DNA from 2 places in the Psychrosphaera sp. genome. Region 1 is predicted to be linked to the other one. Evidence: predicted binding sites of a transcription regulator. Region 1 holds the regulator's gene; the other holds the start of a gene.
What was found. The regulator ArgR, encoded in region 1, controls arginine synthesis, uptake and breakdown. The targets are predictions, from matches to a motif close to ANTGAATANNTATTCANT.
Positions count from the first base shown of each region.

Region 1 (3,369 bases):
GGAACGTCAAATGAAAGCCGAACGTGAAAAGCGTGCAAAGGTTCTTGAGTCGGAAGGTGATCGCCAAGCAGCAATTAACGTTGCAGAAGGTGAAAAACAATCTCAGGTTTTAGCCGCAGAAGCTGAAAAAGCCGAACAAATCCTTAAAGCCGAAGGTGAAGCGAAAGCAATCATGCAAGTTGCTGCAGCACAAGCAGAGGCGCTTGAGCTTGTTGGTAACGTTGCTAAGACAGAGCAAGGTCAAAAAGCAATTCAGCTTGATTTGGCTACGAAAGCGATTGATGCGAAACAAGCAATTGCTAAAGAATCGTCAGTGGTGCTTTTGCCGGACTCTAGTACGGATGCAAGTAGCGTTGTTGCTCAAGCAATGACCATCATTGATACCTTAAACAAGAAGTAAGGAGTCAGTATGTGGATTTTTGATAATACAGCACAAATTTTAATGGCCTTAGGCATTATGATGGCGGTTGTAGACATTGTTGTGCTGGGCTTTGCGACGTTCTTTTTAACCTTAATTGGTTTGGCAGTCCTTACGACCGGCGTACTTTTAAACTTTGGGGTAATGACAGATTCTTGGGCAAATATACTGATATCTGTCGCAGTTCTGTCAGCTATTTATACTGCTTTATTATGGAAGCCTCTGAGTCGTCTTCAGCAAGACACCAAGCCACAAGAAGTCAAATCGGACATTATTGGGCACCAATTCCATCTGGAAACGGATGTAACCGCCAGCCAACCAGGCATGTATTTGTACTCAGGCGTAAATTGGAAAATTGAAGCAGACGAAGAGCTTACCGCTGGTGCAAAAGTAGAAGTGACCCAAGTTAAAGTGGGTGTAATGAGAGTAAAGCCCGTTGAGTAGTGAGTTATGACACCGTAATTCAATACAACGTGTCACTAAGAAACTAAAAAGCCTGCAGTCGAGCAGGCTTTTTGTTTTCTGTAATTGCCACAATTATCCTAATTGGAAATTTAGCTTTCATTCGCATAGTAGCCCTATTCTTGACATCGAATGTGGACCGAATGGAATAGGGCAGTCACGACAGCTCTATTTAATTAGACAGTTTCAAATAGCGCTTTGACGTTGGCTAGGGTGTGTTCGATTTCACTGACCTTCAAAGGGGCGATAAAGATGGTATCGTCACCGGCAATCGTACCTAATACACCTTCTGCTTTACCAACTGAGTCCAACAAACGAGCAATTAGCTGTGCAGCTCCCGGGCTCGTTTTGATAATGACCATAGCTTCGTTGTGATTGACGTCTAGCACTAATTGTCTAAGAGGGCTTTTAGCTGTTGGCATACCAAGTTCGGCTGGCAAACAATAAACCATTTCTTGTTTGGCGTTACGAGTTCGAACTGCGCCAAAGCGGGTTAACATTCTCGACACTTTTGATTGGCTGACGTTATCAAAACCCAACGCTTTTAGTGCATCTACGATCTCACCTTGTGAACCGAAGCGTTCTTCGTTTAAAAGGTCTTTAAATGCTTTGATTAGGGCGTCTTGTTTATTTTGCGTCATTGTATTTATTCCTTGCCAATCTTTTGAGCGGAATTTTAATGCATTTCAACATATAATACTAATTGCGAATTGAGTTTTGGCGGATATTTAAGTAAGGTTGCCGGCAAAATTTACTTCAGATCATAATTTAAATCGGAGATTAATATGAAAGTAGCAGTGTTAGGTGCCGCTGGTGGTATCGGTCAGGCTTTATCTTTATTACTAAAAACTCAGTTACCTGCGGGTTCTGAATTGTCATTATATGACGTTGCGCCAGTTGTTCCAGGTGTTGCTGTTGATCTTAGCCACATCCCTACTCAAGTAAAAGTAGAAGGTTTTGGTAAAGACGACCTAGAAAAAGCATTAACGGGTGCTGACATTGTATTAATCCCTGCAGGTGTTCCTCGTAAACCTGGTATGGATCGTTCAGATCTTTTCAACATCAACGCTGGTATCGTGAAGACGTTGGTTGAAGGTTGTGCGGACTTCTGTCCAGATGCATGTATCAGCATCATCACTAACCCTGTTAACACAACAGTAGCAATTGCTGCTGAGACGTTAAAAGCAAAAGGCAAGTACAACCCAGCTAAGCTTTTCGGTGTAACGACACTTGACGTTATCCGTGCTGAAACATTCGTTGCGGAAGCAAAAGGCCTAAACTGTGAAGATATCGTTGTTCCAGTTATCGGTGGTCACAGTGGTACAACTATCCTTCCTCTTCTTTCTCAAGTTGAAGGTGTAGAGTTCACTCAAGAAGAAATCGAAAAACTAACTCATCGTATCCAAAACGCGGGTACTGAAGTTGTTGAAGCTAAAGCCGGTGGCGGTTCTGCAACACTTTCAATGGGTCTAGCGGCTGCGCGTTTCTGCTTAAGCCTAGTTGACGCATTAAACGGTGAAGAAGACGTATTCGAATTCACTTATGTTGAAGGTGACGGTTCAGACGCTCGTTTCTTTGCTCAGCCAGTTTTACTTGGTAAAAACGGCGTTCAAGAAATTTTCGACTACGGCGAGTTAAGCGACTACGAAGCAAAATGTAAAGCTGACATGCTTGACGGCCTAAAAGGTGACATCACGTTAGGCGAAGAGTTCGTTAACGGTCAATAATCGTTAGGCTCGTTAATAAGGACGGGCCATACTTAAAATTAAAAAGCACCCAAAGGGTGCTTTTTTTGTATCAAAATAATTATTTTAGGCACTTAATACACGTGATCATTTAATCAAGTCGTTTTCTTGTGTAACTTGTTCTTGTTTCCAGTACCACCAAGAATAAAGCGCTGGTAACAGAAGGCTAGGCACTAGTATAAACAATACTAGATAGGTAGATTGGCGAGGCTCAACAAACCATATTACAACACTGCATATTAAGCCGGCGATAACACAAAGCCTACCGGCCAGGCGATGCGTTTTTTGCCAAACGCGATCACTGCTCAAAGTCCAAGCTGTTCTAATACCAACAAAAAAATTACTTCTAATCTTCCCGAAAAAATTCCCCATCAAAACAAAGCTTAAACTTATCGCAAAGATTAATAATTGAGTTATAGAAATATCAAACTCGAATGCTAGCAATAGGAAACCAACTTCTAATACAAAAAATATCGAAACAATACTTAAAATAATTGCATTAATCGCTGCTTGAGATTGTTGCAAGTGAGTTTGTCGAGGCTCAATGAATTTGAGCACGAATCGAATACCTATTGTGAACAACATAATAAGTGGGGGTAACATGAGTGCTTCAAGCGCACTAGCCCAATTATCAGGTTGTCCTTGAGCGTTCCAGTGTATTGGCAATTCGGTACCAGCAGGTAAAAGCCAAACAACAATAAGCGACGCAATTGTACTAACCAAAAACAAAATTACAGAAATAAC
Region 1 is NZ_CEYNSH010000004.1:70,268-73,636, forward strand. Features, by position in the region: gene AC4E96_RS02215 (SPFH domain-containing protein) at 1-400, shown strand, start outside; gene AC4E96_RS02220 (NfeD family protein) at 410-862, shown strand; gene argR (transcriptional regulator ArgR) at 1,057-1,521, opposite strand; gene mdh (malate dehydrogenase) at 1,666-2,607, shown strand; gene AC4E96_RS02235 (SdpI family protein) at 2,713-3,369, opposite strand, start outside.

Region 2 (3,369 bases), on a different contig from region 1:
GATTTCATCAGAGTGCCAAATCTTACCCGTATAGGTATCGACGGCGAGCATTTCACCCGGACCAACACGGCCTTGTTCGACAACCTCGTCTGGGCTGTAATCCCAAATACCAGACTCGGATGCTAACGTCAGAAGCTTGTCTTTGGTAATAATATATCTCGCTGGGCGCAGACCGTTTCTGTCTAAGTTACAAGCAACGTGTCGGCCATTGGTCAAAACGATACCGGCCGGACCGTCCCATGGCTCCATGTGCATTGAATTGAACTCGTAAAAGGCTTTGAGCTGTTCATCCATTTGCGGATGTTTTTGATAGGCTGGTGGCACTAATAAACGCATAGCGCGGAATAAGTCCATACCGCCGGCCAAAAACAACTCCAGCATATTGTCCAACGAAGCACTGTCGCTACCTTCATAATTAACAAAAGGCGCGGCTTGTTGTAAATCTGGGATCAAAGGCGAGTGGAATTTGTATTGGCGTGCTTCAGCCCATTGTCGGTTGCCTTTAATAGTATTGATTTCACCATTGTGCGCTAAAAATCTAAATGGCTGAGCCAAACGCCACTCAGGAGAGGTATTCGTTGAAAAACGCTGATGGAAAACACAAATGGACGTCTGCATTCGTATATCGGCTAAGTCTAAATAAAACTCAGCCAAGTCTTTAGGCATCACCAAGCCTTTGTATATAGTCACCAAGCAGCTAAGGCTTGGAATATAGAACTCTGGGTCGTGACTCATTTGTTTTTCAATGCGACGACGTGCCATATACAAACGTCGTTCGAAGTCTTTTTTACGCCAGCCCGTTGGTGCATTGACAAAAACTTGTTTAATGGTTGGTAGTCTATCTTTGGCAATCTCACCTAATACGTCAGTGTTAATAGGAACGTCACGCCAACCGACAATTTGTAGGGTTTCTTGGTTGAGTTCTTGTTCGATGATTTGTTTGGCTTGTTGCGCGAGAGTGGGGTCAGTATTGAAGAAAATATTTCCGACGGCATATTTTTTACCAAGTCGCCATTGGTTTTGTTCTGCGATTGCTCTGAAAAAACCATCAGGCTTTTGCATTAGCAGTCCACAACCGTCGCCTGTTTTACCGTCTGCCGAAATGCCACCACGATGTTGCATTCGCGCTAGGCTGGTAATTGCGGTGCGGATTATTTTATGACTCACTTCACCCTCTAGATGAGCAATCAAGCCAAATCCACAGTTATCCTTAACCCAACGTTCATCGTGAAGTTTGCGTGGCGGTGCTTGTTGTTCAAGCCCCTGGCACGACGTAGAGATCATCGCTTTCAAAATCGTCTCCTTTATAACCCGCTAACACAGAGTCACTTTGTCTTTATTGTCTTTATTGTTGTTATTGTCAGCGTAAACCTACTCAAAGATTCCTGTTTTCATTTGAATCAATAAATTCAAAGTGAACAGTCAGGTTTTACCCTTTGGTAGTGAATAAATATTCATTTTGGTGCAATTAAACTAACCATACTGGTGCAATAATTCAAGTAAAAAATAGTATTAATACTCTAAATTCTGTAACTGAATTACTGTTGAGCGATGAGAATTACGCTGTAATGTTCATTTTAGTGCATATTTTCAACGTTAGATGGAATTTTATTTCTTGTTGGGGAGGTTTGTTGGCGTGGGAGCCGTATGAGGGAATAATGTTGATAAGACACGTAATTTTTTATAAGTAAATAAAAAGCCGCATGAGCGACTTTTTATTCGTTAATAGTGACTAAACAACCCTTGCTTTTAATTCAATTAAAAGCAAGACCTTTAGGCCTGCTATTTGAAAGTGTTATGTAAATGCGTGATTGGTATAGCCGCCGTCAATACCTTTACTAGCGACAGCAACAGCATCATGAGCGTGAAGAGATTCGTAGTGGTTTACGCGAATCCAGAAATCAATCATGCTTTCTTGACCATTAAGCGCGGCCTTGATTCGACGGCTCGCATCTTCACAGAACATTAGGTTTTGACCATTCAAACGCGCAAATTCTTGTTCGTCTTCACGCTTGACCGCTGCTTGAACCGGAGTTTGTAGAGCATGTTCAATCGCATCAACTAAGTCGACAATCGGGAAGTCGGTCAAATCACTATTCAGTTTCACTTTTACATCGGCGATTGAGCGCTGACTGTGCGGCGTTGCGATAATGCCATCAGTTGAACCTAAAAAGTCCAAAACGTCTGTTGAGTTAATTTCTGTTTGGCCAGCAAATGTCTCTGTAAACTGGTTTTGAATCAGCTGCCTTGCTAGAGCCGCTGAGCATGGGCAAGTTGAAGAGTATGGTACTTTTACGGCAAGCTCGATATCAACTTGGCCTTTGATCAATTGTCCAGTGATTGTGACAGGGTAGGCCTTCCAACCTAATTTACCACTGATTAGAGACTTTCGACGCATGTGATAATCAAAATCAAACTTTATCTGGGCGCAGTCGCTGATGCCTTCGTGACTACTTACAAAGCCTGCTAAGAGCGTTTTTAAATTCTTTACACTAAGGGCGCTTTGTGTAGACAGCTCATCTACCATTAGATACAACCTCGACATGTGAATGCCTTTGGCCTTAGGGTCTTTGAGGTCAACAAATGCTTCAATTAGAGCAGACACAGGTCTCGTGTCACCTTGCATTTCGACCATGATTGGCATTTCAATATTACTCATGCCTACCCAATCAAGAACACCTTCAGTCTGAGCCTTCGCTTGGTTTGCAATGTCTGGCATATTCGCTGGCATGGATTCTCCGTGTATCAACAACAAAAGCCCTCGTGTTTCATAGAGAGGGCTATTAAAAAATAATTTGACGACAGTCTGTTTGTTTATGCGGTCAATTTATACCACAAATGAACTTCTAAATTAACTAATTACGACTTTTTATTACTGAGGATTTCGCTATATGGATTTACCTTTTTGCATATAAAAGAGTACAGAGCATTAAAGTTTAGACTTAAGTATGGATTCTAATTGAATATTTGATTCAAACTCTGTAATTATCTATAACTGTGGTAGGGTAACTAATAGTAATAGTTTTAATCGTTATCTTAATCTCTGTCATCTCGCACTAAATGCCCATTCTATCGGCGAATGACTTATATATGGGATTTTTGAACAAGGGAAGTGTCGCTATGGTTCAATTTAAATTTTGTCACATTATTAGTGTAGCGCTGAGTTTGATGGCCTTGTTAATTCAGCCAACTCAGGCCGCGCAAAAAGTATTAATTGGCGGTGATTTAAATATATGTAGAAGCGACCAAGTTACGAATTGTACTAATAAAAAAGCTTTCAGCGATAATGCCTTTAGCAAAAAGCAATACGATTTAAATGGCCGACAGTTAGCAGAACTGTCAAAGTCGATCGAGGCTTTCCCTCAATAT
Region 2 is NZ_CEYNSH010000047.1:10,564-13,932, forward strand. Features, by position in the region: gene gltB (glutamate synthase large subunit) at 1-1,284, opposite strand, end outside; gene folE2 (GTP cyclohydrolase FolE2) at 1,796-2,731, opposite strand; gene AC4E96_RS12050 (type 1 glutamine amidotransferase family protein) at 3,121-3,369, shown strand, end outside.
Region 2: the regulator ArgR is predicted to act here: its motif matches at 1,442-1,459, upstream of gltB (glutamate synthase large subunit).